Regions from separate parts of the Rhizobium sp. CIAT894 genome, predicted to be linked through region 3. Evidence: predicted binding sites of a transcription regulator. Region 3 holds the regulator's gene; each other region holds the start of a gene.
The links. Region 3 encodes LexA, which represses DNA repair genes until DNA is damaged. Its sites were predicted from a motif close to TGTTCNNNNTGTGTTCNG; they were not measured.
Positions count from the first base shown of each region.

Region 1: the regulator LexA is predicted to act here: its motif matches at 8,838-8,855, upstream of RHEC894_RS04380 (PA0069 family radical SAM protein).
Region 2: the regulator LexA is predicted to act here: its motif matches at 7,204-7,221, upstream of RHEC894_RS21450 (metallopeptidase family protein).

Region 1 covers NZ_CP020947.1:896,450-907,087, reverse strand. Annotated here, with positions in the region: gene RHEC894_RS04430 (S49 family peptidase) at 1-279, opposite strand, end outside; gene RHEC894_RS04425 (Nramp family divalent metal transporter) at 463-1,803, shown strand; gene RHEC894_RS04420 (methyltransferase) at 1,857-2,633, opposite strand; gene RHEC894_RS04415 (DUF2007 domain-containing protein) at 2,641-2,868, opposite strand; gene RHEC894_RS04410 (polyprenyl synthetase family protein) at 2,977-3,993, shown strand; gene RHEC894_RS04405 (tetratricopeptide repeat protein) at 4,127-5,959, shown strand; gene RHEC894_RS04400 (4-(cytidine 5'-diphospho)-2-C-methyl-D-erythritol kinase) at 6,017-6,928, shown strand; gene moaB (molybdenum cofactor biosynthesis protein B) at 6,928-7,479, shown strand; gene RHEC894_RS04390 (hypothetical protein) at 7,501-7,857, opposite strand; gene RHEC894_RS04385 (glycosyl transferase) at 8,266-8,784, opposite strand; gene RHEC894_RS04380 (PA0069 family radical SAM protein) at 8,924-10,081, shown strand; gene RHEC894_RS04370 (ribonuclease HII) at 10,441-10,638, shown strand, end outside.
Region 2 covers NZ_CP020947.1:4,366,770-4,377,407, forward strand. Annotated here, with positions in the region: gene RHEC894_RS21420 (RNA pyrophosphohydrolase) at 1-263, shown strand, start outside; gene bfr (bacterioferritin) at 351-836, opposite strand; gene RHEC894_RS33440 ((2Fe-2S)-binding protein) at 802-1,200, opposite strand; gene RHEC894_RS21435 (error-prone DNA polymerase) at 1,323-4,787, opposite strand; gene RHEC894_RS21440 (DNA polymerase Y family protein) at 4,784-6,328, opposite strand; gene RHEC894_RS21445 (hypothetical protein) at 6,240-7,184, opposite strand; gene RHEC894_RS21450 (metallopeptidase family protein) at 7,346-7,783, shown strand; gene RHEC894_RS21455 (DUF1737 domain-containing protein) at 7,806-8,012, opposite strand; gene RHEC894_RS21460 (CoA ester lyase) at 8,012-8,917, opposite strand; gene RHEC894_RS21465 (hypothetical protein) at 9,058-9,291, shown strand; gene RHEC894_RS21470 (glyoxalase/bleomycin resistance/extradiol dioxygenase family protein) at 9,402-9,821, shown strand; gene leuD (3-isopropylmalate dehydratase small subunit) at 9,956-10,564, shown strand; gene RHEC894_RS21480 (pyridoxal-phosphate dependent enzyme) at 10,625-10,638, opposite strand, start outside.
Region 3 covers NZ_CP020947.1:2,017,280-2,027,917, forward strand. Annotated here, with positions in the region: gene lpxD (UDP-3-O-(3-hydroxymyristoyl)glucosamine N-acyltransferase) at 1-877, shown strand, start outside; gene fabZ (3-hydroxyacyl-ACP dehydratase FabZ) at 870-1,337, shown strand; gene lpxA (acyl-ACP--UDP-N-acetylglucosamine O-acyltransferase) at 1,334-2,152, shown strand; gene RHEC894_RS10070 (LpxI family protein) at 2,156-3,037, shown strand; gene lpxB (lipid-A-disaccharide synthase) at 3,034-4,203, shown strand; gene gltA (citrate synthase) at 4,232-5,521, opposite strand; gene RHEC894_RS10085 (ComEC/Rec2 family competence protein) at 5,812-8,244, shown strand; gene lexA (transcriptional repressor LexA) at 8,225-8,944, opposite strand; gene RHEC894_RS10095 (VOC family protein) at 9,141-10,037, shown strand; gene kdsA (3-deoxy-8-phosphooctulonate synthase) at 10,034-10,638, shown strand, end outside.

The sequences.
Region 1 (10,638 bases), 1.1 Mb from region 3:
CACCTTCTTCTGCTTCTCGCGGGCGAGTTCGCGAATGCGGGTGAAGATCAGCCGGGACTGGACGGGCGAACCGCCCGGCGAATTGATTGTTATGGCAACCGCCGGCGCGTCCTTCATGGCGAAGGCCTTTTCCAGAACCGGGGAAACATTGGCGAGATTGAGAGCCGGCCGGAATTGACCGCCGCCGCTGACGATTGCGCCCTGCAGCCGGACGACCGGGATGGTGAGACCATCCTTGCGGAACCGTTTCGGCAGCAGTTTTCTCAACAATCCGGCCATCTCTCATCCTTCGCTTGGCGTCGTCCGATCGTCAATCGCGATCGGCATCCATGTATGCGCTGGAACGACAAACGCAATGGCCGCGTTCTGGAAAACATGCAGTTTGATTTTCTTGTTGCGAATGACTTGCATTATCATTCTAATCCGTCATAGTGACGCTCACGATAAACAGGTGGAAATCGCATGGACGCCCTGAATCCGAATGCAAACAGCGGCTGGCGGCACGAACGCGGCGAGGCATCGCTATCGGATGTGTACCGCACCATCGGAACGGGGCGTCACAGTTCGGTATGGCGGCGGGCGGCGGCCTTCGCCGGGCCGGGCTACATGGTCGCCGTCGGCTATATGGACCCCGGCAACTGGGCGACCTCGCTCGCCGGCGGCTCGAAGTTCGGCTATGCGCTGCTGACCGTCGCCCTGCTTTCCAACCTGATGGCAATCGTGCTGCAATCGCTCTGCGCGCGCCTGGCGATCGCGTCCGGCCGCGATCTCGCACAGGCCTGCCGCGACGCCTTTCCGAAATGGGTCTCGGTGCCGCTCTGGGCCTTTGCCGAGATCGCCATCATCGCCACCGATATCGCCGAGGTGATCGGCACGGCGATCGGCCTCAACCTGTTGATGGGCATCCCGCTCGAACTCGGCGTGCTGATCACCGCGCTCGACGTCTTCGTCATCCTCTTCCTGCAGAAGCTCGGTTTCCGCTGGGTGGAAGCCTTCATCATCGCGCTGCTCGGCGTCATCGCGGTCTGCTTCGGCGTGCAGATCCTGCTTGCCGATCCGCAATGGGGCGCCGTGCTTACCGGCTTCTTCCCGACAACCGAGATCGTCACCAATCCGGAGATGCTCTACCTGGCGCTCGGCATTCTCGGCGCGACCGTCATGCCGCACAATCTCTACCTTCATTCCGGCATCGTGCAGACGCGGGCCTATGGCCATACCGTTCGTGAGAAGAAGGAGGCGCTGACTTTCGCGACGATCGACTCGACGGTGGCGCTGTGCTTCGCGCTGCTGATCAACGCCTCGATCCTGATCCTGGCGGCGGCCGCCTTCAATGCCCATGGCAAGACCGACGTCGTCGAACTCGGCGATGCCTATTCGCTGCTGTCGCCGCTGCTCGGTCTCGCCATCGCGCCGACGCTGTTCGGCATCGCGCTGCTGTGCTGCGGCCTGAACTCGACCGTCACCGCGACCCTTGCCGGCCAGATCGTCATGGAAGGCTTCCTCAAGATCAGGCTGAAGCCGTGGATGCGCCGGCTGATCACCCGCGCCATCGCCATCGTCCCGGCGGCGATCGTCACCATCTGGTATGGCGATAAGGGCACGGCCGAGCTTCTGATCCTCACACAAGTGGTGCTCAGCCTGCAGCTTTCCTTCGCCGTCTTCCCGCTTGTCATGTTCACCGCCAGCAAGGCCAAGATGGGCGAACTCGTAGCACCGCGCTGGCTGAGCGGCATCGCCTATCTGATCGCGGTCGTCATCGCCGGCCTGAACGTCAAGCTGCTGTTCGACTTCGTCACCGGCTAAAGCGATTCCAGGAAAAGTGTGAAGCGGTTTTCCGTCCGGAAATGCGGGAGGCCCTAAAGCCTGGCATAGGCCGCCCGGCCATTGTTGAAATCATCGACGAGAGGGGAGAACTTGTGGCTCCCCTCTTCGTGCATGATGAGGGCGGCGCGTAGCGAAAGCCGCGCCCGCGATCCCTTGATCGCGGTCACCAGGATACGAACGGCATTTTCACCCGGGCGCGGATGAATGGCGGTCACTTCGATGCCGCCGAAGCGCCGGCCGCAGGCGTCAACGATCTCGGCAATCGATTCCGGCCTGGCGATCAGCGACAATTGCCCGCCCGGGATCATGATCGCGCCCGCCGTGCGGATCCAGCTCTCGAACAGGCCGTCGGTCATCGCATGGGCTTCGGCCTTCAGCGCATCGGGCGTGCGCCGGTCGTCGGCATCGTTGAAGGGCGGGTTCATGATGACGTGGTGGAAACTCTCATCGATGAGGCCGGCATCGTTGCGCGCCTTGGCGGTCAGCGTCACATCGGCCTCGACGACACTGAGGCGGCCGGCGACATGGGCGTTTTCTGCCAGCAGGATGCTACGGCGGGCATAATCGGCCATCTCGGCCGAACGCTCGAACAGCACCACCTCGGCATCCGCAAGCCGCGAGGCGACGGCAAGGCCGGCAGCTCCCGCACCGGCGCCGAGATCGGCAACCCTGACCGGGCGCTCGTCGGCGACGAGGGCTGCCAGCAGCATCGCATCCATGCCGGAGCGATGGCCCCTGCCCTTCGGCTGCACCACATGAAAGGCGCCGCGGTGGAAGGCATCGACGGTGTCGGTGGGCTTTCCGGTCATCTCAGGCTCATTTCTTCTCGCGCAGCTCGCCGCCGAGACCGGCATCGATCAGGATGCGGCGCGCCTGATCGGCCATCTCCTCATCCACCAGCAGACGGCGCGGCAGCATGCCGAGCGAGCCCTCCAGCACGCTCATGCCCTGGTCGGCGATGAAGCAGTGAATTCCCGCGTCCTTCATCAAACTCTCGGCAAAGGAGAGCAGAACGGGGTCGTTGGCGCGGATAAGCTCATGCATTTGCCGTCGTTTTCCTTCCAATTTCGTTCAGCGCGACAATTCACCCCTTGCCGCGCCCATCGCCCCTTTCTATTGTCAGGTGCAATGAATGAACAGGAGTCCGGGTCGTTGGGCGTGGTCATACCGCTTGAAGAAAGCAAAAACAAACTGGCATCCATCAAGCCATTGGTCGATCTCACCAGGGCGGATATGGAGCGGGTGAACCAGCTCATTTTGTCCAAGGCCGGCTCCGACGTGCAGATGATCCCCGAGGTGGCGAACCATCTGATCTCGTCCGGCGGCAAGCGGCTGCGGCCGATGCTGACGCTGGCAGCCGCCGCGCTGTTCGACTACAGGGGCGAAAACCACGTCAAGCTGGCGACCTCGGTCGAATTCATGCATACCGCAACGCTGCTGCATGACGACGTCGTCGACGAAAGCGACCTGCGCCGCGGCAAATCGACGGCGCGGATGATCTGGGGCAACCAGGCAAGCGTGCTGGTCGGCGACTTCCTGCTCGGCCAGGCCTTCCGCATGATGGTCGAAGTCGGCTCGCTCGATGCGCTCGACGTGCTGTCCTCGGCCGCCTGCGTGATCGCCGAAGGCGAAGTGCTGCAGCTTTCCGTCGCCAAGAACATGGAGACGACGGAGGACGATTATCTCGCCGTCATCCGCGCCAAGACCGCAGCGCTCTTTGCCGCCGCCGCCGAAGTCGGGCCGATCGTCGCCGAGGCCGGCAAATCCGGCCGCAACGCGCTGAAGTCCTATGGCATGAATCTCGGGCTTGCCTTCCAGCTCGTCGACGACGCGCTCGACTATGGCGGCAAGGCGGCCGATCTCGGCAAGAATGTCGGCGACGATTTCCGCGAGGGCAAGATCACCCTGCCGGTCATTCTCGCCTATCGCCGCGGCACCGAGGACGAGCGCGCCTTCTGGCGCGATGCGATCGAAGCCGGCAACAGCACCGACGCCAACCTCGAAAAGGCGCTGGGGCTGATCACCAAATATGGCACGCTCAGCGATACGATCGGCCGCGCCGTGCATTACGGCACGATCGCCCGCGATGCGCTTGCACCGCTTCCCGATACGGCCTGGAAATCCGCCCTGATGGAAGTGATCGATTTCTGCATCGAGCGCGTCAACTGATCAAACGTCCTTGATTGCAGGCTGATTTTCTTGCGGCGCCGCTTCAAAAAAGCCATCCTGTTATGAATCAGTGATCGCAACTGATTTGCGACCGGCATCATCGCCGGAACGCTCTCGAAGAAAGGTTTCCCTAATGCGGCAGAGATTTGCCATCCGTCTTCTTACGAGCGCAGCACTGGCGGCTGTTCTTTCGCTCGGCGTCGCCGCCGGCGTGAACGCCGAGGATGCGGCCAAGACGGGCGATGTGGCGAAGACCGACAGCTTCGATGCAGACAGCGTCACCACGTTCTCCGGCGCCTTCCTCGCGGCGCGCACGGCCGATGTCGATCATGACTATGAAACGGCGATCGAACTCTACAAGAAGGCACTGCAGATCGAGCCCGGCAATCCGGAGATCCGCCAGCGGCTGATGATCTCGCTGCTGCTCAACGGCGACATCAAGGACGGCGTCAAATATGCCGACGACCTGAAGGGCGATCCTTCCGTCGAGCGCATCACCACGATCGTGCGCGGCATGGATGCCATGCGCCGCGACGACTATAAGTCCGCCGAAGCCATCCTCAAATACAAGGGGCCGAACGATCTCGACCGGATGATGAACGACCTGCTGCTCGCCTGGGCCCGCGTCGGCGCCGGCCGCGGCAAGGAAGCGCTCGCCATGGTCGAGAAGATGAAGGGGCCGGACTGGGTCCGCATCTTCCAGAATTACAATGCCGGGACGATCGCCATCGTTGCCGGCGACGTGAAATCCGCCCGCAAGCATCTGAACGATGCCGTGCTCGACAAGGAAGGGGGCGCGACGGCGCCTGACACCTTCATGCGCGCTGTCATGGCGCTTGCCCGCCTTGAAGCCCAGCAGGGCAACAAGCAGAAGGCGCTCGACGCCGTTTCCGTCGGCGACAATCTGCTGCCGAATTATGCGCCGCTGAACGCGTTGCGCGACAGCATCGAAAAGGACGAGAAGCAGGAGCAGCAGGTCAAGACCGCCGAAGAAGGTGCGGCCGGCGTGCTGTTTTCGGTCGGCGGCGCGCTGAACCGCGATGGTGCCGAGGATATCGTCTCGCTCTATTTGCAGACGGCCAATGCGCTCGATCCGAACAGCGCCGATACGCTGGTGCTGCTCGGCGGCATTGCCGAAAAGCAGAACCAGATGGATCGCGCCATCGCGCTCTACAAGAAGGTGCCGGAGAATTCGCCGATGCGGCGCATCTCCGAGCTGCAGCTCGGCCTTGCTCTTGCCCAGGGCGGCAAGGTGGACGAGGCGCGCAAGCACCTGCAGGCGCTGATCGCCTCCGATCCGAAGGACATCCGCAGCTATCTCGCCTATGGCAGCGTGCTCTCCGATGCCAAGGACTACGAGGCGATGGCCGCCAATTACGACAAGGCCGTCGAAGCGATCGGCCCCATTCCCGGCCGCGTCAACTGGAGCGTCTTCTTCCAGCGCGGCATCGCCTATGAGCGGCTGAAGAAGTGGGACCAGGCGGAGCCGAACTTCCGCAAGGCGCTGGAACTCAATCCCGACCAGCCGCAGGTGCTGAACTATCTCGGCTATTCCTGGATCGACATGAACCGCAATCTCGACGAAGGTCTCGGCATGATCAAGAAGGCCGTCGACCTTCGCCCTGACGACGGCTATATCATCGATTCGCTCGGCTGGGCCTATTTCCGCCTCAACCGCTTCGACGATGCCGTCGACGAATTGGAGCGGGCAGCCCAGATCAAGGCCGGCGACGCGACGATCAACGACCATCTCGGCGACGCCTACTGGCGCGTCGGCCGCAAGCTCGAGGCCGTTTATCAATGGAACCGGGCGCTGGCCTCCGAGCCGGAAGCCGCCGAAATCCCGAAGATCAAGGACAAGGTCGCCAACGGCCTGCCTCCTGTCAGCGACGATGCCAAAGCCGCCGACAAGAAGCAGCCGGACCCGGCACCGGTCACCCCGCCGCCGGTCGACAAGAAATCCTGACAGGCGGCAAACATGCCTGAAGAGGGCCTGGCCGAGGGTGAATCAAAGAAATAGAGCATGATGTCATCCGAAAACCGCTCACACTTTTCGGCATCATGCTTCGGCGTCACCGAAGAGGCACGCGCGAAGATCAACCTCGCTTTGCATGTGACGGGCCAGCGAGCCGATGGCTATCATCTGCTCGATATGCTGGTGACCTTTGCCGATTGCGGCGACCGGCTGAGCTTCCTGCCCGCGCAGGTCGATGCCTTCACCCTGTCGGGCCGGTTCGGCGAGACGCTTGCCGGCGACGGCGGCACCAATCTGGTGCTGCGGGCGCGTGATCTGTTGCGCGAGGTCGTGGGCGCCCTCGCCTTCCCCGTCCATATTCACTTGGAAAAGAACCTGCCTGTTGCCTCCGGCATCGGCGGCGGTTCGGCCGATGCGGCAGCGACGCTGCGCGGTCTGACGCGGCTCTGGGGCATGAGCCTGCCGGTGGAAACGGTGGCCGGTCTCGCGCTCAAGCTCGGCGCCGACGTGCCGATGTGCTTCGAGAGCCGGCCGCTGATTGCCCGCGGCATCGGCGAAAAGATCGAAGCCCTGCCGGATCTGCCCGGCTTTGCCATGGTGCTCGCCAATCCGCTGACGGGCGTCTCGACGCCGGAGGTTTTCCGGCGGCTGGCCACCAAGACCAATCCGGCTCTGAACCTGGCTGCTGATCTCGCTGGCACTGCCGGCTGGCTCGCCGCGATCGGCGGTGCCCGGAACGACCTGGAACCGCCGGCGCGCGAACTTGTCCCTGAGATTTCGGCGATCTCGGCGATGCTGCAAGCCGATGGCGCCCTGCTCACCCGCATGTCCGGCTCCGGCGCCACCTGTTTCGGGATCTTTTCGAGCATGGCGGCTGCGCAACAGGCGGCTGCAGCCCTTCACGACGCGCGGCCGGACTGGTATTTCCAGGCGACGGAAACGGTTTCGGGAGGCATGTGATGGCAGGTCTGGACGAAAAACGGCCCTTCATCGCCGTCGGCATTGCGATTCTCACAGTCTCGGATACGCGCACGCCGGAGACGGACAAGTCAGGCGACACGCTGGCGGCGCGGATCGTCGAGGCCGGCCACAGGCTGGTCGACCGGGCGATCGTGCCCGACGACCGGGAAAAAATCGCCGCACGGGTGAAGGCCTGGACCGAGCGCGATGAGATCGACGTCGTCATCACCACAGGCGGCACCGGCTTTACCGGCCGCGATGTGACGCCCGAGGCACTCGAGCCTTTGTTCGAAAAGCGCATGGACGGCTTTTCCGCCGTCTTTCACCGTATTTCCTATGAGAAGATCGGCACGGCGACGATCCAGTCGCGCACCACGGCGGGCGTTGCCAACGCCACCTTCATCTTTGCGCTGCCCGGCTCGCCCGGTGCCTGCCGAGATGCCTGGGACGGCATTCTGAAAGGGCAGCTCGATTACCGCAGCGTTCCCTGCAATTTCGTCGAGATCATGCCGCGTCTGGACGAGCACCTGAAACGCGGCGCCAAACCATAGGCTGCCTGCCGCCGGCATCGGCTATGTCGCAAGGCCAGGCAGAGCCGGCATTGTTTCCCAGCTGTCACCCGACAGCAGAATGCAGCTGATGCCGTGAACATCCGTGACCACGAGCGTCCAGGTGCCGCTTTCGGCGGCATAGACCTCGAGAACGGCGTTCTGGTTGACCAGTCCGACCGCTGTCAGCTTTTCAGCGAAGTTCCTGTCGAGGAAATTGACGACATCGGATCGGCCTGCGCAACTGAGCATCGTCTGGGATGCTGCCGAATGCGGATGCGCGATCACCAATGTCGGCAATATGACGGCCAGCAGGCCGTAGACCATATTGCGTACGCCGTAGATCCTACCGCGTGCGCCGTCGTTCCAACCGCGTGGCATGACGCACCTCCTTTCGCCGGGCCCCCGGCAGAAGAGGAGATTGTCGCCGACCTGTTCTGCCGTCCACCGGCATCCATGGCGATCCGTTACGAAGCGAGGCGCTTCGGCGGCGCCATGGCAGAATTATAGCGCGAAATTTGATTGGGCGCCATCTTTGTGCGATGGAGATCGGCGACTCGCCTCTTGGAGAAAACCCCTCCCCAACCCCTCCCCACAAGGGGGAGGGACTAAGCTGTGGTATCCGGCAGCGAGCAAAAGGCGAGGTCTTGCTGGCTGTTACCGTTCGACGGATTACGATGAAGGGTTACGCAAAGCGGTGCAGCAGGTTAGTCCCTCCCCCTTGTGGGGAGGGGTTGGGGAGGGGTTTTTAGGTGGTGGAAACCGGGCCAGTCGTGGATGACGGAGAGCCTACCGCGCAGCGCGCGCCACCCAAGAAGGAATCAATTCACTGGCGAGCTTGCGCGGCTTCTGGCCCTTGGCGAATTCGGCAAGCGCCATGCCGCTTTGGGCGGTGGCGACCGCCTGGTTCTTCGGCATCAGCAGACCGAGCTCCAGCGGCGGCGTCGCCCGGCCGACGCGCTGGAAAAACGGGCGCCGGTAGCCGCGCGAGGCGGTGAAGCGCGCCGGCAGCTTGTTGAGCGCCATATATTCGGCGATATCGTCGATCCAGCCGGCCTGAGGCCGGGCGCCCGGCTCGACGAAGAGCAGCCATTCGCCGCGGGCGGAGCGGACGATGTCCTTGATATCCCATTGCAAATGAAACCGGCAGCCGGCAGCGTCAGCGACCCGCGAGGTGCCGTCGCGCGAGCCGTGATCAAGCACGATCACATCGCTGACGAGCCCCTCCACGGCACCTGCCACCAATACCGATAGAGTCTGGGCCAGTTCAGATTCCTGATCCCGGCATTCGATAACAACCGTCAACATTGCTCATTCATAATGCGCCGCACAAATTTTTGCCAGCGGCGTTTTCCGCATTTTGTTCTTGCATTGTTCTTGTTTTGCAGATAGGAATTTAATCATCAAAACGGGCGGAAGCGATGGCTTTCCGCCACGGGAGTATCCGATGAGAGAGCAGTCCCTGGCAGGGCAGGCCGCATTCGCGCCTGCCAATACGGCAGATATTGCCGATGCGATGATCGTGTCCTCAGGCCTGAGAATCGAGGTCGACCGGCGGCGCGGGCGTGGTGCGGGACTGAACCCGACAGGCCGGTTCGAGGCGCTGCAGCGGGAGACGTTCGACGACGGCTGGCAGACACTGGAAGATCTGCCGCCGTTCAAGACGGACGTACAGATCGAGAAGCCGCGCACGGCCATCACCCGCAACGAATCGCCGGATATTTCCTTCGACCGCTCGATCAATCCCTATCGCGGCTGCGAGCATGGCTGCATCTATTGTTTCGCCCGGCCGACACACGCCTATATGGGACTTTCCGCCGGGCTCGATTTCGAGACGAAGCTGTTTGCCAAGCCGGATGCGGCAAAACTTTTGGAGCGGGAACTCGCCAAGCCTGGTTACAAGGTGCGGGTGATCGCGATCGGCACCAATACCGATCCCTATCAGCCGATCGAAAAGGAATGGCGCATCATGCGCGGCATTCTCGAAGTCCTGAACAAGGCGAACCATCCGGTATCGATCGTCACCAAGTCGGCGATGATCCTGCGCGATCTCGACATTCTGCAGGAGATGGCAGCGAAGAACCTGGTGCGCGTCGGCATCTCGGTGACGACGCTCGACCGCAAGCTTGCCCGGGCGATGGAGCCGCGCGCCGCCACGCCGCCGCGGCGGCTGGAGACGATCCATGCGCTCACCGAGGCCGGCATTCAGACGGCAGTGATGGCCGCACCGCTCATCCCAGCGCTGAACGATCACGAGTTGGAGCGCATCCTCGAATCGGCCAAGGCTGCCGGCGCCGCCGAGGCAAGCTATGTCATCCTCAGGCTCCCGCTCGAAGTCAGCCCGCTGTTTCGCGACTGGCTGCTGCAGCATTATCCCGATCGCTACCGGCATGTGATGTCGCTGGTGCGCTCGATGCGCGGCGGCAAGGATTACGATGCCGAATTCGGCAAGCGCATGAAGGGCGCCGGTCCCTATGCCTGGCAGATCGCCCGCCGCTTTGAGATGGCGGCGCGGCGTTTCGAGCTGACACGCCGCAGCATGCCACTGCGCGACGATCTGTTCGTGCCGCCCGACGGCAGCGGCGTACAGCTGTCGCTGCTCTGATTTTTGTCTGACGCAATTCTTGGCGAAAGAGCTTCGCGCTTTGCTTGGGGAAAGCCGCTTCGCACTTTTCCTGGAATTGCTTCTGCCTGTTACGCAATTCCGGACGGAAAACCGCTTCGCACTTTTCCTGGAATTGCTTCTACCTGTTACGCAATTCCGGACGGAAAACCGTTTCGCACTTTTCCTGGAATTGCTTGTAGCTTGCGCATCGACTGCTCAGAAAAACCGCCCTGTTTTCGAGCCCCGAGCGCAATTCCCGCGGATGGCCCTGACCGCCACCATCCGCCGGACCGGTCCCCGGCCGCCGCCCTGATCCGGGGACTTGCGGGAAATCGGGTTGGCGTGCGAGGTTCAGCCGCATGAAACCTCGTACGCCACCCGATTCTCCCCTGCTTTTCGACACGGTTCCGCTCGTGCCGGATTTCAAACTCGAGCTCAAAGCCCGCAAGGCCGGCCACTGGCCGGTCGCCGGCGCCGACGAAGCCGGCCGGGGGCCGCTGGCGGGACCTGTGGTTGCCGCCGCCGTCATCCTCGATCCCAAGCGCATCCCTGAGGGT
Region 2 (10,638 bases), 2.1 Mb from region 3:
ACCTGCCGCCGGCTCTGATCGGCATCGGGCTGAAGGGGAAATTCCGCGGCCAGACGCAGCGCTGGTTCGCCTTCCGCTTCGAGGGCAGCGACAGCGAGATCGCCATCAACCCACCGCCGGGCGGTCACGAGCCGGAATTCGATGCCTGGGAGTGGAAGCCGATGCGGGAGCTGCCGGGCCTGATCGTTCCCTTCAAGCGCTCCGTCTACGACCGGGTAGTCGCCGAATTCGAGCATCTGGCAGCATTGCAATCGGAAGACTGATCGATCCGGGATAACCGGACGAGTTTGCGCCTGATGAGATCAGCGCGCAATGCCGGCCGCCGGAGCGGCCGGTTTCTCGTTCGAATCTTATTCGGCTTCGTCGGCGGAATCGGCGTTGAGCTGGCCGTATTTGCTCTCGCCGATCTTCCCGAGCAGTTCGAGCTGCGTTTCGAGGAAATCGATATGGCCTTCCTCATCCATCAGCAGCTCTTCGAAGAGCTTCATGGAAACGTAATCGCCGGCTTCGTAACAGATATCGCGCGACTTCTTGTAGGCCGCGCGGGCGTCGTATTCGCCGGCAAGATCGGCTTCCAGCACTTCCTTGACGTTCTGGCCGATGCGCAGAGGCGCAAGGGTCTGCAGATTGGGATGGCCTTCAAGGAAAATGATGCGCGCAACAAGCCGGTCGGCATGATGCATCTCTTCGATCGATTCGGCGCGCTCCTTCTTGGCGAGCTTGGTGTAGCCCCAGTCCTCGAGAAGCCGATAATGAACCCAATATTGATTGACCGCTCCGAGCTCGAGGAACAGTGCCTCGTTAAGCCGCTCGATGACCTTTTTGTCGCCTTTCAATGTCCGCTCTCCTGTTTTCCTCATGGAATTGTTTCAAGCGGGACATGAAATCAAATATTTCAGTCTCCGTCGAGTGACGACGGGCGTGATATTCCTCGGTCGTCTGGATAATGATGTCGACGACGTTGGGGAAACAGCCGCAGCAACGGCCGCGTTTTTCCATGGCGTGATAGACCTTGGCCGGCACGATAAGCTGCCAACAGTCTTCATCGAGAAGGTTGGTGATAACCTCCCGGATTTCCTTGTCGGTTATGTAATTGCAGCTGCAGACAAGCACGTCTTCATTCCAAACATGACACTGACTATCGTGTTTTCTGCTAAAGAAGATGATGACTGTCAAGAAAAAATTCGAGCTGCGAATCATTGACCCCGGTGCCCGAATGGCAATCCGATGCCTATTCTCCAAGATTATGCAGTGCTTCCAGGATGATGGCGCCCTGAAGCCGGTGGAGGTCTGCCGCGCGGTTCAGATCCGTGCAGCGTATTTTAATGGAAGTTGCGTCCGCGCGGCATCACCTCGGCGGTTTCCGCTGCGCCGGAATTGCCACCCGTGGCGATCAACCGTTTTTCCAGCTCCGCCCTCTCCTGCGCCTGCGCAAGCTTTTTCTGCCGCTGATCGCCACCCAGCCTCAGCACCTCGTCTGCCCGCTCGCAAACGCCGAAACGCCGGGCCTCGCGTTGCAGGATCCCGAGCGCCGGCGTCATGTCCTCGATATGTTCGACGACGGTATGGATCACCCCGCTCTGGCTTTGCAGCCGGCCGCGGATTTTCACCAGCCGGGCGCCCATCACAACCGAACGGTATGTGTCGAATATCTTGTTCCAGACGATCGCATTGGCAACGCCGGTCTCGTCCTCCAGCGTCATGAAGATCACACCCTTGGCCGAACCCGGCCGCTGGCGCACCAGCACGAGACCCGCAATCGTCACCCTCTTTCCGTTCGCCACCTTCAACAGATCGACATTGCGGGTGATGCCCATTCTTTGCAGCTCCTCCCGCAGGAATGAGACGGGATGCGCCTTTAGCGACAGCGAGAGATAACGATAGTCCTCGATGACCTGCTCTCCCGGCAGCATTTCCGGCAGCTTGGTTGCAGGCTCAGCCTGGAGATCGACATGACGGGCCTGCTCGAAAAGTGGCAACTCCTCGGCCGCGCTCTTCACATCCAGCGCCCGCACCGCCCAGAGCGCGTCGCGCCGTGACAATCCAAGGGATTGGAACGCATCCGCATCCGCCAGTCGCTCGATGACGGATTTCTGCAGGCCGGACCGCAGCCAGAGATCCCGAACGGAACCGTACCCTTTGCCCCGATTTTTGACGAGCAGCTCCATCTCTTTATCCGAGACGCCTTTGATCTGTCTAAAACCGAGCCGCACCGCATGCCGGGCCTTGATAATCTCGCGCATCTCACGGTGGCGGAAATCGACGGCATCCGAATCGAAAGCGGCCGCTTCCAGATCGCAATCCCAGTCGGATTCGTTGATGTCGACCGGCAGGATCTTGACCCCGTGTTCGCGCGCATCCCGCACCAGCTGCGCCGGCGCATAAAACCCCATCGGCTGGGAATTCAGCATCGCCGCGCAGAAGACGTCGGGATAATAGGCCTTGAGCCATGAGGAGGCATAGACGAGCAGCGCAAAGGAGGCCGCATGGCTTTCCGGGAAACCATATTCGCCGAAGCCTTTGATCTGGTTGAAACACTGCCGCGCGAATTCCTCGGTATAACCCTTCGAGGCCATTCCCTCGATGAACCGCTTCTCGAAATTGCCGATCGTACCGGTTCTCTTGAATGTCGCCATCGCTCTGCGAAGCTTGTCGGCTTCCGCCGGTTTGAAGCCGGCGGCTGTGATGGCGATCTGCATCGCCTGTTCCTGGAACAGCGGCACGCCGAGGGTTCTTTCCAGAACCGCTTCCAGCTCCTTGCTCGGATATTCGATCGGAATATTCCTCGCCCGCTGCTCCCGGCGCTTCAGGTAGGGATGCACCATATCGCCCTGGATCGGCCCCGGCCGGACGATCGCCACCTCGATGACGAGGTCGTAGAACACCGTCGGCTTGAGACGCGGCAGCATGCTCATCTGCGCCCGGCTCTCGATCTGGAAGACACCAAGCGTATCGGCCCGGCCCATCATCGCGTAAACCGGTTTGCCTTCGTCCCCATGCTCCCTGTTGCCGAGGTCTGCGAGCGTCTTCTTCACCTCGTAATGCAGTTCAAGCAGCGAAAAGCCCTTCCGCAGGCAGGTCAGCATGCCGAGCGCCAGCACATCCACCTTGAGAATCTTGACGTTGTCGAGATCGTCCTTGTCCCATTCGATCATGTAGCGATCCGGCATTGCCGTCTTCATGATCGGCACCACTTCATCGAGCCGGTCCCGCGTGATGACGAAGCCGCCGACATGCTGGGTGAGGTGGCGTGGGAAACCGAGAAGCTCGGAGGCATATTTCAGCACGTTGCGTGTCACGGGATCCTTGATATCGAGGCCGGCCGCCTTGGCATCCCGTTCCGAGAGATTGTCCTCCGACCAGCCCCAGACGAGACTGCTGATCGCCGACTGGACATCCTCCGACAGCCCGAAGGCCTTGGCGACTTCGCGACCGGCCGAACGGGTGCGATAGGTGGTCACACCAGCCGTCAGGCCGGCATGCTCTCTTGTGTAGGTTTTATAAATGTACTGGATGACCTCTTCACGCCGGTCATGTTCGAAATCGACATCGATGTCAGGCGGTTCGTCGCGATCCATCGAAATGAAGCGGTCGAAGAGCAGCGTGCTCTTTTGCGGATCGACCTCCGTTATTTCGAGGCAATAGCAGATAACCGAATTTGCTGCCGATCCGCGCCCCTGGCACAAGACCTTGAGCTCATAACGGGCGTGCCGGATGATCCTGTGAACCGTCAGGAAGTAGGAGGCATACTTCTTCTCGCCAATGAGTTTCAGCTCATAATCGATCTGCTTTGCCACCTTGTCCGGAATACCCTGCGGATAGCGTTTTGCAGCTCCTGTTCTCGTCAGCCTTTCCAAGGTCTCCTGCGGCGTTTCGCCGGGATCGTTTTCAGGCGGATAATTATGCTCCAGCTCCGTCAGCGAAAAGCTCAGCTTGCCGAAGAAAGCCCGGGTATTTTCGATCGCAGCCGGATAGTCCCGGAAGATCCGGGCCATTTCACGTGAATCCTTGAGATAGCGTTCGGCATTCGGCGCCAGCAGGAATCCGGCTTGCGCTATCTCCACATGCTCCCGGATCGCGATCACGACATCCGAAAGCGGCCGGCGCTCGGGATGATGGTAAAGCGGCTGGTTGGTCGCAATCAGCGGCAGGCGGTTTCGTGCCGCAAGCATGGCAAGCACCGCAAAGACCTGCCTGTCGCGGCCGTCATAGGCTGGCGCCAGCGCCATATAAAAAGCCTTGCCGAACCGTCTGCGAAACCGCTCCAGATAATTCTCCAGTGCCGACTGCCCGGCTTTGCTCTCGACAAGGGTGCGATCGGGAACGAGGGCAAGCATCATCTCGTCTCCCCATTCCATGAGTTCCGCTTCCGTGAGAATGCAGTCTCCCTTGACCGCTTCCTCCTTCAGATTGCCGGCGCTGAGGAGGCGGCAAAGATTTGCCCAGCCACGCCGGTTGCGGGGGTAGGCGAGGATATCAGGCGTATCATCGGAAAAAACCAGACGGGCGCCCGGCTGAATCCGGATGGGATCGACAATCTTTTCCTTTTTCCCCTCCCTCTCCGCCTGGGCCATGATCGCATCCCTGTTCCTGTATCTCTCCTCGAGCTGCAGCGCCTGCGCATGCGCCCTGACCACCCCGGCAACCGAATTCCGGTCGGCAATCCCAAGACCGCCGAGCCTGAGATGGGCGGCCTGCACGACCATCTCTTCCGGGCTGGAAGCGCCTTCGAGAAACGAAAAATTCGTTCTCGCGCCGATCTCGAAGAATGCGGGTTCGCTCTTCATGCAAATACCCCATGCATGAACCAGCGAGGGTCGAATTCCCCGCCATAAAAACCGCGACGATAGATCCAGAAGCGATGCCCGGTCTCGTCCTCGATGCGGAAATAGTCACGCGCCTCGGCGTCATCCCCGTCGATCCACCATTCGATGGCAATCCGTTCCGGGCCTTCGCTTCTTGCCACCTGATGCTGCATGCGCCGCCAGCGGAAAACCTGCGGCGGACCATCGGGCACCTCGGCAAGCATGATCTCGACCGGCTCCGGCGCTGCAAAGAGCCGTAGCGGACGCTCTTCGCGGAAAGGAAGTCGGATATCCCCAACCGCCTTCCGCCCGGGAGAACTATCCATCACAGGCACCGTGATGACGGCGCGTTCCGGCACATGGCTCTCGCGAAGCTGGAAGCTTTGCAGGCAATCCGCACCCAGCCGGGCCGAGACCCGATCGACGAAGGCCGAAAGCGAAATCTCCCCCTGGCGGTCACCCTCGAAATCAGCCTGCGCTTCGTTGAAGGGATCATGCCGCAACACATTCAGCCGCAGGATTTCGAAACCATAGCCGGCATCGAGATCGTCATAGACCGCCTGCAATCGCTCGGAAAAAAGCCCGGCGATGAATTTTGGCTCGCGAAGCGGCTGCGAAGCGCCGACGCTGATACGAAAGACCCTGCCGTCGACGCGAAACAGAACCAGTTCGAACATTCGCCCGCCCACCCCTCGCGCCTCCAGCGACGGCTGCAGCGACAGGGCGACCTGCCGGGTGACGGCAAGGATCTGTTCTTCCGTCCCGATGGGCTCGATCAGGCGGCTTTCGGCCGAGAGACTGGCAACCGGGCGCCGGGGCGAGACCGGCTCCTCTTCACGTCCCAGCGCCTGGTCGAGACGCAGAAGCAGTCCCGGGCCGAACCGGCGGGTCAGTGGCGCTCGCGGCGCACCGATGACGTCGCCGACATATTTCAGACCGAGCTTCTTCAGCGCATCGACGGTTTGTCCTTCCAGCCGCAAGGCTGCAACCGGCAGGGACACCAGCACATGCTCCGTCTCCTCGTCTTCGATCACGCCGCCTTGCCCGAAGCGCGACACGGCCCAGGAAAGGCCTGGCGACGATGAGATCGCCCCCCGCGCATCGAAGCCCATATAAAAAAGTCGTGACAACACATCTTTGAGGATCGCCTTTTCACCGCCGAAGAGATGGGCGCAACCGCTAATGTCGAGAAACAGACCATCCTTACCGTCGAACGCCACCAGCGGCGTATAACGGTCGCACCAGTCGGCAATTGCCTCCAGCAACCGGCGGTCCGCGGCCGGATCCTCTTCCGCCACCTCGAGCGTCGGGTACATCGCACGCGCTTCGGCAACGCCCTGCTCCTTCTTCAGCCCCAGCCCCTCGGCCAGCTCGTCCAGGGCCGTCAGCCGCACGGCATTGTTGAGCTTGCCGGAACAGACGATGGGCGGGGTCTCAGGACGCCCTTTCGAACGCCAGGAGAGCCCCCATCGCCGGCGGGCGATGCGGTCCGTTGGCAGATGCGGGAAGCTGAGCGCCAGAATGCGCTGACTGTTCGCCTGGAGGACGAACGAGGTTTGGTTCTGCGACCGGGAGAAATTGGCGTTCATGGGGGTTCCACTCCAGAAGAAAGGAGAGCGGGGCCGGATTGCGGCTCTTCTCCAGCGTGAGACGGAAAATCGGATTGCCGATGCTGCCGGAAAGCTTCGATCCATCCGGCAACGGCCGCAGACCGGATGGAGCCGGTTCGACATGCAGGCGGAAAGCCGCACTGCTTGCCTCCTCCGCACCGGCCTGGCGGACAAGAAAGAGCGGACGGCGGGCAGCATGCGCCCGAAGACTGAGCCTGCGGCTTTCGGTCAGGCCGAAATGAGCGGGATTGCCGCGCACTTCGAAGATGACGGCGGAGAAAGCAGCGCTTTCGACCGCCGCCTCCGCCAGCCAGAGCGCCTCGTCCAGCTTGCGTGGTGCGGCATGGAGAAACCGCTCCGGGCTCAGTCCGAAATCCCGAAACCCGGGAACATAAGGACGACCTGCCTCCAGTGTGCCGACAGCATCGCCGATCCAGAGCAACGGCAGAAACCTGCCGGCATCCGCTTCCTGTTTCTGCAGCCGCGCGGCGACGGCCATCGCCAGCCCGCTTGCCGCACCTGCGTCACGAGACAGAGCGGAGCGGAATTCGGTGATTGCATCGAGCGGCAGACCGCCTTCCAGCGCCTCGTCAAGACATTCCACCCCAAACGCCAGGGGCGGCAGAATGGCTCTCTGCGGCGTCTTGCCTCCTTCCGCCAAGGCTTCCCGCTCTGCTGCCGCAAGCGCCGGCGCGGGCTTCCCCTCCAGTCGGGCGATGGTTTCGCGGAGCGCAAAAAGCCGCTCGCGCGCCAGGGCGTGCTGCGCCATGGCGTTCTCCAATCCGTCTTGTTCCTGTTATGTTCTTATAGATTCCAGAGAGCTAATGAAGAGTCAACGGCCATTTTTTATGAATTTATTCCTGCCTTTGATTCCGCACTCGAAAATCGGCGATAAAGGTTCTATATGGGCCCGCAAAGGAAGGAATATTCATGGCCCGCATAGACCAGAGCGATGATTGGCGGGACCGCCATGCGCCGACGATCAGCACCTTCGAGTCGCTGGCCATGGAGGCCTACAGCCATCTGCCGGATGAATTCCGCCAGCTGACCACCAACCTCACGATCGAGATCGAAGACTTCCCCGATGACGACGTTTTCGAGGACATGGCGCTCGAAACCCCTTTCGATCTGCTCGGTCTTTTCGAGGGCAGGGGCATTTCCGAACGTTTCACCGTGGAAACCGGCGAGATGCCCAACCGCATCCGCCTCTACCGCCGCCCCATTCTCGATTACTGGGCAGAAAACGACGAGACGCTCGGCGATATCATCACCCATGTCCTGATCCACGAGATCGGCCACCATTTCGGGCTGAGCGACGATGACATGGAACGGATCGAGGCCAGCGCCGAGGAGGCCGTCGAGCGCTGAAACCCATGCGTTCGGCAGAGCGCTATTGCTCGGAGAGCTTCATCTCCGGATCGTAATCCTTGCCTTCGACAGTCTTGACCACGGCCTGGCCGCACTGCATCGCACCGGTTGCGGCATTGAAGGCATAGGTCGGCGAGCCCTCCAGCGACCAGCCCTTGTTGAGGGCGGCGGTGACCTTATGGCAGAAGGAAGCATCGTCGGGACCGGTCAGGAAGCGGTAGAGTTTCATCAGGCGGGCTTTCTTGCAGAAATCAGGCGAGCTTTATGAACCAGAGCTTCGGCCTGGACAAGATGCAACCGCTCGATCATCCGCCCGCCTGAATTGATGACGTTCAGCCCGTAGGAAGCCGGATCGGCAAAAGCAGCGATGATCGCCTCCGCTTCCGCAATCTCCTCCACGCTCGGCCCGAAATGCCGGTTGGCGGGCTCGATCTGCGCCGGGTGGATCAGCATCTTGCCGGCAAAACCCATGGCCCGGCCCTGCCGGCATTCCGCATTGAAACCCTGCTCGTCCTTGAAATCGTTGAAGACGCTGTCGATTGCATCGAGCCCGTAAGCGCTGACCGCGAGCACGACCTGCATCAGCCACGGCACGAGATAGTCCCGCCCTGGCTGCACCGCCACACCCGTTTCCTTGCGCAGGTCGTTGAGCCCGACGACGAGGCAATCGAGCCGCGAGCCCGGCGTGCGCCCGGCCTCAGCGATCGCTGCCGCATTCAGGATGCCGCGCGGCGTCTCGATCATCGCCCAGATGCGCAGATCGTCCGGTGCATCCGCCTCGGAGAGAAAGTCGCTGATATCAGTGACATCCTGCGGCTCGTCGACCTTCGGCAGCAGCACGGCATCGGGACCAAGCGCCGTCACCAGTTCCATATCCGCCAGGCCGAAATTCGATGACAGGCTGTTGATGCGGATGATCCGTTCCTTGTTTTCGAGCGGCCGGTCCGAAAAGAAGCGCCTCAGGTTTTCCCGCGCTTGCCCTTTCATTTCCGGCGCCACGGAATCCTCGAGATCGAAGATCACCGCATCGCAATCGATCGCATGAGTCTTTTCCAGCGCCCGCGGATTGATGGCGGGAACGCTCAGCACCGAACGGCGCAGGCGGGTGGAGCGGGTCGCAGGGTTTCGGCTCATGACCGAATTAGTGGCAAGCTTTCAAAGCCGAAGCAAGCAGCCAGCCCCTGAACGACCCGCAGAACAACAAAAAGCCATGCTTGTCTTGCAGAGAGGAAAAGGAAGGACCACATTCCTTTCTGAAGAAAGGCCTCGAACCCATGCAGAACATTCGCTCCATCTTCCTCATGCTTGCCGGCGCCACGGTTTTCGTGGCCATGCTGCTTCTCACCTTTTCGGTGACGCTCGCCGTCGGCGGCATCCTGACCGTGCTCATGGTCGGTCGCGCCCTTTCGATGAAGATGAAGCCTGTTCCGGTGCGCGCCAAGGCAAACAATGGCCAGCGCGAAATGCGCATCTGGAATGACGGCCGCGGCACGATCATCGATCTCTGATCACTTTTTCGGCGAAAATTCCAACCGACATTGTCGGCTCATGCTCCCATGCTACGTCCTTGAGGCAGCCAGGCATTCCGCCGGCAGTTCAAAACCCATGGAGGACGAGCATGAATGCGACGGAGAGCAATCAGACCAAGATGCCGCCGGTCAAGAATGGCCTGCTGCCCTATCTGACCGTCGGCGGCGCGGTCAAAGCCGCCGAATTCTACAAGAAAGCCTTCGGCGCCGAACAGGCTTATATCGTGCCGGTCGACGAGAGCGGCCGGACGATGCATGTACATCTCTACATCAACGGCAGCTCGCTCATGCTGTCGGATGCCTATCCCGAATACGGCCATCCCTTCAAAGGCCATGAAGGCTTCGCCATCCAGCTTGTCATCGACGATATCGATTTCTGGTGGGACCGCGCCGTCGCTGCCGGCGCCGAAGTCGTCATGCCGGTCGAACTGATGTTCTGGGGCGACCGTTACGGCCAGCTTCGCGACCCGTTCGGCGTGCTCTGGGGCCTGAACGCACCGACCAAATAACCAAACACGCACAATGGCGGGCCGCGCCAAACGTCGCGTGGCCGCCACTTTAGAAAGATTCTCCTTCATTTCGTCGAAAAACTGGACTAGATGCACATTCAGGAAAGTACATTTGCTGAAATGGAGCATGGGTCATGGATAAATTCGTGAAGCTCACGGGCGTTGCGGCGCCCCTGCCGGTCGTCAACATCGACACCGACATGATCATTCCGAAGGACTATCTGAAGACCATCAAGCGCACCGGTCTCGGTACCGGCCTTTTCGCCGAAGCCCGCTACAATGAAGACGGCTCCGAAAATCCGGATTTCGTGCTGAACAAGCCGGCCTATCGCGATGCCAAGATCCTGGTTGCCGGCGACAATTTCGGCTGCGGTTCCTCGCGTGAGCATGCTCCGTGGGCACTGCTCGATTTCGGCATCCGCTGCGTGATCTCCACCAGCTTCGCCGATATTTTCTACAACAACTGCTTCAAGAACGGCATCCTGCCGATCAAGGTCAGCCAGGAAGACCTCGACAAGCTGATGGACGACGCCTCGCGCGGCTCCAACGCCATCCTGACGGTCGATCTCGAAAACCTCGAAATCACCGGTCCCGATGGCGGCTCGATCAAGTTCGATCTCGATGAGTTCAAGCGTCACTGCCTGCTGAACGGCCTCGACGATATCGGCCTGACGCTGGAAAAGGGCAAGGCGATCGACAGCTTCGAAAAGAAGAACGCCGCTTCGCACCCTTGGGCGGCCTGAGGCCTCCCGCATTGTTTATCGATCAAGCCGGGCTTCGCCTGGCTTTTTCTTTGATCTCGGTCAGAGAAACTTCT
Region 3 (10,638 bases):
ATGCGAAGCCTCGGCGGTGATCTGCGACAAGGCGCTCGCCGATCTCGTTCCCGAGCATATCCCGGTCATCCTGACCTCCAATCCGCATGCGGCCTTCGCCATGGCGGGCGGTCTGCTTTATCCCGCTGCATTGCGCCCGGTCGTTTTTCCGTCGGGCGAAAGCGAAATCGCACCCAGCGCGGTGATCGACCCGAGCGCGAAACTCGAAAAGGGCGTGATCGTCGAGCCGCTGGCCGTTATCGGCCCGCATGCCGAGATCGGCGAAGGGACTCGGATCGGCGCACACAGCATTATTGGTCCGGGCGTCAAGATCGGCCGCGATTGTTCGATCGCAGCCGGTGCGAGCATTCTCTGCGCGCTGATCGGCAATGGCGTCATCATCCACAACGGTGTGCGCATCGGCCAGGATGGTTTCGGTTATGCACCGGGTCCGCGCGGCATGATCAAGATCGTCCAGATCGGCCGGGTGATCATCCAGGACAAGGTCGAGATCGGCGCCAATACCACGGTCGACCGCGGCGCCATGGACGACACGGTCATCGGCGAAGGCACCAAGATCGATAACCAGGTCCAGATCGGCCACAACGTTCAGATCGGCCGCCATTGCGCCATCGTTTCGCAGGTGGGCATCGCCGGTAGCACGAAGATCGGCAACGGCGTGCAGATCGGCGGCCAGGCCGGGATCAAGGGTCACGTGACGATCGGTGACGGCGTGCAGATCGCCGCCAAAAGCGGTATCATGACCGATCTTCCCGCCGGCGGACAATATGGCGGTGTCCCGGCACGGCCGCTAAAAGACTATCTGAGAGAGGCCGCACTGCAGGTGTCGAAAAGCAAGCTGCGCGGAAAGAACCCTGGAGGCAAGCAAAATGACTGAGGAAGCCACGACAACGCTTTCTTCGGCTGACATCATTGAGATCATGAAGCTGCTGCCGCACCGGTATCCGTTTCTCATGGTCGACAAGATTATCGAGATCGACGGCGACAACAGCGCGATCGGCATCAAGAACGTCACGGTGAACGAACCGCATTTCACCGGCCATTTTCCGGAAGCGCCGATCATGCCCGGCGTTTTGTTGATCGAGGGCATGGCGCAGACCGCCGGTGCGATCTGTGCCAAGAAGGAAGGCCAGCCCGGCAACCTCGTCTACTTCATGACCATCGAGAATGCGCGTTTTCGCAAGCCTGTGGTCCCCGGCGATCGCGTCGAATTCCATGTCAAGAAGCACAAGCAGCGCGGCAATATCTGGAAATTCCATTGCGACGCCAAGGTTGACGGCGCGCTTGTCGCCGAAGCCGATATCGGCGCGATGATCGTTCGTAAGGATCAGGCATGAGCAATATCGCCGAAAGCGCCCATATTCATCCGATGGCCGTCGTCGAAGACGGCGCTGTTATCGGTGAGGGCGTCAAAATCGGTCCCTTCTGCTATGTCGGCCCGCATGTCGTGCTCCATGCCGATGTCGAGCTCCTGGCGCATGCGGTCGTCACCGGCCGCACCGTGATCGGCAAGGGCACGCGCATCTTTCCGATGGCCGTCGTCGGCGGCGATCCCCAGAGCGTGCATCACGGCGGCGAGGACACGACGCTGACGGTCGGCGCCAATTGCACGATCCGCGAAGGTGTCACGATGAACACCGGCACGGCCGATTTCGGCGGCCAGACGATCGTCGGCGACAACAACCTGTTCCTTGCCAATTCCCATGTCGCGCATGATTGCCGTGTCGGCAACCACGTGATCATGTCGAATAACGTCATGCTTGCCGGCCACGTCGTCATCGAGGATCGCGTCATCCTGGGGGGCGGCTCGGCCGTTCACCAGTTCACCCGCGTCGGCCGTCAGGCCTTCGTCGGCGGGCTTTCTGCGGTGAGTTACGATGTCATTCCCTACGGCATGCTGAACGGCAATCCCGGGCTGCTGAGCGGCCTCAACGTCGTCGGCATGACGCGCGCCGGCGTCGATCGCGCCGTCATCCATCGGGTGCGTCGCGCCTATAAATCGATCTTCGAGGGAACGGCCTCCGTCCGCGAAAACGCCGCCGCCATCCGCGACGAATATGCCGATTGCGAGCAGGTGGTCCAAATCCTCGATTTCATTGCTGCCGACAGCGACCGCGCCTTGTCCTCGCCGACCCGGGGGCAGAAGGGCTAGTCCGTGGATTTGTCAGGCGACACTGCTGCGGGCCGGCTGGCGATCATCGCCGGCGGTGGTCTTCTGCCTTCCTATGTCGCCGAAGCTGCGCGCGCGGCGGGTGAAAATCCCGTCATCGTCGCGCTGAAGGACGAGAGCGATCGGCGCTGGGAAGGTTATGACCACGCCGTCGTCGGCATCGGTGATTTCGCCGCCCTCGATGGCCTCTTCAACCGCTACGGCGTCAGCCGCGTCGTCATGTCCGGCAGCGTACGCCGCCGGCCGGAGTGGCGCGAGGTGCGCCCGACACTGCGTATCCTGATGAAGGTGCCGGCCGCCATCCGCACGCTGCTCTCCGGCGGCGACGACACGGTTCTGCAGATGGTGATCCGGCTGATCGAGGGAAACGGCCGCCGCGTCGTCGGCGCCCATGAAATCGCTCCTGATCTGCTTGCCTCCATCGGCCCCCTTGGCGCGGTCGCGCCCGGTGAGGAAGATCGCCGCGATATTGCCCGCGCTGCCGAAGCCGCCGAAACGCTCGGCCGGCTCGATATCGGGCAGGGCGCCGTCAGCATCGGCGGGCGCGTCGTTGCCCTGGAGGGGCTGGAGGGCACGGATGAGATGCTGGAACGTGTTGCAGGCCTCAGAGCCGCCGGGCGCATCTCGCCGCGGCGCCGCGGCGCGCTCGTCAAGCTCTGCAAGCCGCAACAGGATATTCGCGCCGACTTGCCGGCGATCGGTGTCTCGACGATCCTGAACGCAAAAAGAGCCGGTCTCGGCGGTATTGCCGTCGAGGCGGGCCGCTCGCTGGTGCTCGATCGCGCCGCCGTCATCAAGGTTGCCGATGAGGCCGGACTTTTTGTCTGCGGCATCGATCGGGGATTGCCGACATGGGGGCTCGAATGAACGGGACGCCGCTGAAGATCGCCGTCATTGCCGGCGAGGTCTCGGGTGATCTGCTCGGCGCCGATCTCATCGCCGCCCTGAAGCGAATTCACGGCGGGCCGGTGGAACTCGTGGGCGTCGGCGGCGAGGGGCTGCAGGCCGAAGGCTTGACATCCCTATTCGATTTTTCCGAGCTTTCGATCATGGGCATCACCCAGGTGCTGAGCCGGCTGCCAAGGCTCTATACGCTGATCCGCCAGACGACCGCCGCCATTATCGCCGCACGGCCCGACATTCTGCTGATCATCGACAGCCCGGATTTCACCCATCGCGTCGCGAAGCGAGTCCGCAGCGCGCTGCCCGATCTGCCTGTCGTCAATTATGTCTGTCCGAGTGTGTGGGCCTGGAAGGAATATCGCGCCACGCGCATGCTTGCCTATGTCGATCACGTGCTCGCCATCCTGCCCTTCGAGCCGGCAACGATGCGCGCACTCGGCGGGCCGCCGACGACCTATGTCGGGCATCGCCTGACGGCCGACCCCGCGCTGCTGGAAACCCGGAGCCTGCGCGCCGGCAGACAAGCCGGCAACGGTACAGTCCTTCTTCTTCCCGGATCGCGCGCCTCCGAGATCAAGAAACTCCTGCCTTACTTCGAGGTCGCAACGCAGGAGCTCGTCGCCCGCAACGGCTCGATGCGCTTCGTTCTGCCGACCGTGCCGCACAGGCAAGCGCTTGTTCGCGAAATGACGGCGAAATGGGCGGTACAGCCGGAGATCGTCGTTGGCGCGGAAGCCAAATGGAAAGCCTTCACGCAGGCCGATGCAGCCATGGCTGCGTCCGGAACCGTTATTCTTGAGCTTGCACTTGCCGACGTTCCCGTCGTCTCCGCCTACAAGGTCGACTGGATCATGCGCATGCTGACGGCGAGCATCAAGACCTGGACCGGCGCGCTGCCGAACCTGATTGCCGATTATGCGGTCGTACCGGAATATCTGAACGATGTCGTTCGTGGCGCAAGCCTGGCGCGCTGGATGGAAAGGCTGTCGGCCGACACCTACCAGCTCAAGGCAATGAAGGAAGGCTACCAACTTATCTGGCAGCGAATGCAGACGGAAATACCGCCTGGAGAACATTCCGCGCAGATCGTGCTTGCTGTTTTAGCCAACAAAAAACCCGGCCATTCCTGACCGGGTTTTCTTTTAGAGCTCGAAGCGATCAGCGCTTCGAAACCGGCACGTAATCGCGCTTCGGTTCGCCGACATAGAGCTGGCGCGGACGGCCGATGCGCTGTTCCGGATCTTCGATCATCTCGTTCCACTGGGCGATCCAGCCGACGGTGCGGGCGAGCGCGAACAGCACGGTGAACATGGTCGTGGGGAAGCCCAGCGCTTTCAGCGTGATGCCGGAATAGAAGTCGATGTTCGGATAGAGCTTCTTCTCGATGAAATATTCGTCGGTGAGAGCGATGCGCTCCAGCTCCATCGCCACTTCGAGCAGCGGATCGTCCTTGATACCAAGTTCGCCGAGCACTTCATGCGTCGTCTTCTGCATGATCTTGGCGCGCGGATCGTAGTTCTTGTAGACGCGGTGACCGAAGCCCATCAGGCGGAACGGATCGTTCTTGTCCTTGGCGCGGGCGACATATTCCGGAATGCGGTCAACGGTGCCGATTTCCGTCAGCATGTTGAGAGCCGCTTCGTTGGCGCCGCCATGGGCAGGGCCCCACAGGCAGGCGATGCCGGCGGCGATGCAGGCGAACGGGTTGGCGCCCGACGAGCCGGCGAGGCGGACCGTCGAGGTCGAAGCGTTCTGCTCATGGTCGGCATGCAGGATGAAGATGCGGTCCATGGCGCGGGCAAGCACCGGATTGACCACATATTCCTCGCAGGGCACGGCAAAGCACATGCGCAGGAAGTTCGAGGCGTAGTCGAGGTCGTTCTTCGGGTAAACGAAGGGCTGGCCGATATGGTACTTGTAGGCCATGGCGGCAAGCGTCGGCATCTTGGCGATCATGCGCAGGCTGGCGACCATGCGCTGGTGCGGATCGGTGATGTCGGTGGAGTCATGATAGAAGGCCGACAGCGCGCCGACGCAGCCGCACATGACGGCCATCGGATGTGCGTCGCGGCGGAAGCCGGTGAAGAAGCGGCTCATCTGCTCGTGCACCATGGTGTGGTGCGTGACGCGATAATCGAAATCCTTCTTCTGCGCGGTGGTCGGCAATTCTCCGTAGAGAAGCAGGTAGCAGACCTCGAGGAAGTCGCCGTGCTCGGCCAGCTGCTCGATCGGATAGCCGCGGTGCAGCAAAACACCTTCGTCGCCGTCGATGTAGGTGATTTTCGATTCACAGGATGCGGTCGACGTAAAACCCGGATCGTAGGTGAAGGAAGCCGTGTTCTTGTAGAGGGCACCGATATCGATGACGCTCGGGCCGATCGTGCCGCTTTTGACGGCGAGGTCGACTGATTTGTCACCGATTTTTATTGTTGCGCTTTGATCCGTCATGCTGATCCTCCGAACTGGCGGTGGCGCCATAAAAGCGCCATAGGGGTTAAGCGTCCTCAGCGATAGCTATATGATCGCGAAGCTAATGCCAAGTTACCGTGACGGCTTTTTGTGCATTGCGGCATCACCTTTTAGGCACTGCAGCGATGAGCCGCACGCATAGCGGAAGCCAATGATTCGACTGGTCTTTTGGCGCTCTCGATTTTCCCTCACATTTCAATCGATTATTCTTGCTCGTTTTGATTGAAGGTTGCATTCTGGCCGCTGGTGCGGGTGACCTTGGGCGGCACATGCAGGAATTGACGACAGTCGAATTGCGGCCGGAAGCGGGCAGCGGCCTTGCCGACCCGCCGGGTCTTCTCGCGCCTGGTGTGGTGAGCCAACCGGCAAGGACGCAGTCGCAGATCCCATTGCGCCATCGGCTGCCGGCTGCCGCCCGGCAATCGCTGCGTGCCGGAACCCGTATGCTGGGCGAGGAGGCCGATCATGGCCGGCTGCTGCTGTTCTCCCCGGTCTTCTTCGGCGCCGGCTCGGCCTTCTGGTTTCTCGGCGCATCGGATTTTCCCCTCGTTGCATCGCTGCTCTGCCTGCTGGTGTCGGCGGCCGCGGTTTTCCTCGCCGGTCCCAGCCGGCCGGCCTTGCGCGCAACATTCCTGGCGCTGGCGCTTTTCGCCGGCGGCATGCTGTCGGCCCAGTTCGAGAGCTGGCGGGCTTCGACTGTCATCCTGGATTCATCCGTGACGACGACGGTGAGCGGCCGTGTCGAACGGCGGGAAGGCGACGGCCGCGGGCGCTGGCGCTATATTCTTGCCGTCACCGGTACTGAGGCGCCGGAGTTGAAGCGGCCGCCGGGACGTATCACCGCGATCGTCCGGGGCGCCGATGTGCCTTTCGAGATCGGCGACATCATCACCGGCAGGGCACGGCTGACGCCGCCGGCAGGCCCGGCACTTCCCGCGCTCAACGACTTCTCCTTCGGCGCCTATTTCGACGGCATCGGCGCCAACGGTTTCTTCTATGGTGCACCGGAGAAACTCGACGCGCAGGCAGGTCCACAGGCGGCGAGGTCGACGTCGGACGCGCTGCTCGAATGGCTCTACCGGCTGCGCAGCAGCATCGGCGACCGCATAAGGTCGATCCTGCCCGGCGACACCGGCGCTTTTGCCGCTGCCCTGGTGACGGATGAACGGCGCGCCATCTCGAAGACGACGACGGAGGCGCTGCGCCAATCCGGCCTTGCCCATATCGTCGCTATATCGGGCCTCAACATGGCGCTGTCGGCTGGCATCTTCTTCGTCGGCTTCCGGATGCTGCTTAGCCTCTTTCCCGGCGTCGCCCAAGCTTATCCGACAAAGAAGATCGCCGCATCAGGTGCGCTTATCGCCGTCACCGCCTATTACCTGATCTCTGGTTTCGGGGTTTCGGCCGAGCGCGCTTTTATCATGATGGCCATCATGCTGATTGCCGTCTTCTTCGATCGGCCGTCGATCAGCCTGCGCAATGTCGTTCTCTCCGCGCTCATCATCATCGCCATTTCACCCTCGGAAGTATTGGGCCCGAGCTTCCAGATGTCCTTTGCCGCGACATTGGCGTTGGTATCGGGTTATCAGCTATGGAAGGACCGGCGTGTCCGCGAAAACGCCTTCCTGAAGCTGCCGATCGTCAGGCCGGTGGTTGCCGTCGCCGGTTTCTTCGGCGGCGTCTTTCTGACCTCGCTGATCGGCGGCTTTTCCACCGCGCTGTTTTCGATCGAGCATTTTCATCGCCTGACGGCTTACGGCCTGCCGGCAAACCTCGCGACGATGCCGATCATCTCCTTCATCGTCATGCCGGCCGGGCTGCTGGCGATGTTGCTCATGCCTTTCGGGCTGGATGCTCCGCTGTGGAAGGTGGTCGGATTCGGCCTCGATCTGGTGATCGCGGTTGCCGAGACGGTGTCCGGCTGGGGCGGCGATATCGGCATCGGCCGCTTGCCCGCCTGGTATTTCGCTGTGGCAGTGGCAGGCTTTCTGCTGCTGACGCTGCTGCGCACCCGGCTGCGCCATGCCGGCACATCGATCGTCGCCATCTCGACACTCACCGTATTGCTGCTGCCGGCTCCCCGGCCGCCGGATCTGGTGATTTCGGAGGATGGCAGTCTGGTTGCGGTTGTCGCGGCTGAGGCAATCGCGTCCAACCGCGAAAATCCGCCGGATTTCATCTTCGACCAGTGGCAGCGAGCACTGGTCCTGCCGACGCATGATCCGCCGAAGATGCTGGATGGTCCGGCTATCCCGCCGGAAGGAGAAGACCGCCGTGTCCGGCTTTCCCGCGATCAGCAGAACGAAGCGAGCGCAGCGATGCGGGCAGCCGCAGCAGGCGGTGAAGCAAACCGCTTTTCCTGCGTCAAGAAGGCCTGGTGCACATCAAGACTCGGCAATGGCCATATCGTCACCGTCATCGACAATGCCGCCTATCTCGGTCCGGCCTGCGATACGGCCGATATCGTCGTGACCTCGGTCCGCCTACGTTTCAACAACTGCCGTTCAGGCGGGGCGCTTTTCACCGGCGAGACGTTGCGCAGGACCGGCTCCGTCGAATTGCGTTTCGCCGATGCCGGCCTGGAGGTCGCAACCGCATTCGAGACGCTGTCGCGACCATGGATGCGTCAGCGCGCCTATGACTGGCGCAAAGACAGTTTTACCGAAACCGGTCCGTCTGTTGTCAGTGATAGCGGCGAATGAGGCCGACGAGTTTGCCCTGTACCTTGACGCGATCGGGCCCGAAGATCCGGGTCTCGTAAGCCGGGTTAGCGGCTTCCAGCGCGATCGAGGCGCCTTTGCGGCGGAAGCGCTTCAGCGTCGCTTCCTCGTCATCGACGAGGGCAACGACGATGTCGCCGGGACTTGCGGTGCTGCCGTTGCGGATGATTACGGTGTCGCCGTCGAAGATGCCGGCGTCGATCATCGAATCACCCTTGACCTCCAGCGCGTAGTGTTCGCCGGAGCCGAGCATGTCGGCGGGGACGACGATGTCGTGGGTGTTGTTCTGGATCGCCGAGATCGGCACGCCGGCGGCGATCCGGCCCATGACCGGCACGGAGACCGAGTTGCCGTTGTCGGCAACGGGTTTCGCAGGAGCGGGAGCGGCGACCGGCTGGGGCTTGCCGAGGCTGCCCTCGATGACGCTCGGCGAAAAGCCGCGCCGGGGCTGTATGCTGGGGCTGTAGGCCTCCGGAAGCTTGATGACTTCGAGCGCCCGGGCGCGATTCGGTAGGCGGCGAATGAAGCCGCGCTCCTCGAGTGCTGTAATCAGCCGATGAATGCCGGATTTCGAGGCGAGATCCAGGGCATCCTTCATTTCGTCGAAAGACGGCGGAACGCCGGATTCCTTCATGCGCTCATGAATGAAAAGGAGAAGCTCCTGTTGTTTGCGCGTGAGCATCGACGTCAGACCCCTGATTGAAACAAATCCAGAACAGACACTATATGTTCCATATGTGTTCCGCAAGTAGCTAAATTTCCGTAAAACTTGCCGCCAACTCGTTGAGATTTTTATTTTCATTCGCCGGATTGGCAGGCAGGTCTTGAATTGGGAGTGCGCTGTCGCACATCTCTTGCCATTTCAGGGAGAGGAACCGATGAGCGAGCATCTCGCCAAGCCGCACCCGCTGGATCACGTCGTGCTGCCCGTCGTCAATATCGATCTGGCGCGCGAGAGGCTCGGCAAGCTCGGCTTCACCGTTGCCGCGGATGCGCGCCATCCCTTCGGAACGGAGAATGCCTGCGTCTTCTTCGCCGACAAGACCTATCTGGAGCCGCTCGGCGTTGCGAGTGTCGCCGAGAGCGAGGCATCGGCGCGGCGGGGCAATGTCTTCACCGCCCGCAACCAGGCTTTCCGCTTCCGCTGCGGCGAGGAGGGGCTCTCGGCGGTAGCTTTCGGCACCAGTGATGCCGGCCGCGATCATCGGAATTTTGTCGGTCACGGATCGAGTGCCGGCGACATGCTGCAGTTCAGCCGGCCGATGAAGATGCCGGATGGTTCCGAGACTGTGGCGGGCTTCAAGCTGGCCTTTGCTACCGATCCGCGCGCGCCGGATTTCTTCCTTTTCAGTGTCGAGCGTATCAACCCGCTGCCTGCCGACCGCGGCACGCTGGAAACGCATGCCAATGGCGTGACGCGGATTGCCGAGATCGCGCTCTGTGCGCCCGATGCCAGCGCATTCGCTGCCTTCGTCGGCCTTGCCGCGGCGCAGTCGGCCGTCGAAAAAACCGGTTTCGGCGTCAATGTCGCCGCGTCGAATGCGAAGATCAGCCTGATGACGCCGGAAGGGCTTGAGGCCTATTTCGAGATCGCCGTCTCATCCGCCGACCGCGGCCTGCGCGGCCGGGCAATCCTCTTCAATGTCGCCGATCTTGCCGTGACAGAAGCGCATTTGACTGCTAACGGGGTGACCTACACGCGCAAGAACAATCGCATTCTGGTGAAGCCCGCGCCCGGGCAGGGCACGCTCTTCGCCTTCGAGGAACCACGATGAGCACCGATACGAATTCCGAAGTCAAGGTCGGCGAAGGCCAGACCCAGGTCACCTTTTCCAATAGCAGGCGCCTGTCGCTGATTGCCGGCCCCTGCCAGATGGAGAGCCGCGACCACGCCTTCATGGTTGCCGGCACGCTGAAGGAGCTTTGCGCAAAGCTCGGCATCGACCTCGTCTACAAGAGTTCCTTCGACAAGGCGAACCGGACCTCGCTTTCGGCCGAACGCGGCATCGGGATTGAAAAGGGCATGGAGGTCTTTGCCGACCTGAAGAAGGAGTTCGGTTTTCCTGTCCTGACCGACGTCCATACCGCCGAGCAATGTGCCGAGGTCGCAAAGGTGGTCGATGTTCTGCAGATTCCGGCCTTCCTCTGCCGCCAGACCGACCTTCTGATCGCCGCCGCCAAGACCGGCCGTGTCGTCAATGTCAAAAAGGGCCAGTTCCTCGCGCCCTGGGACATGAAGAACGTGCTGAAGAAACTCAATGCCAGCGGCAATCCGAACGTGCTCCTGTGCGAGCGCGGCGCTTCCTTCGGTTACAACACGCTGGTTTCCGACATGCGTTCGCTGCCGATCATGGCGGCGATGGGTGCGCCCGTCAT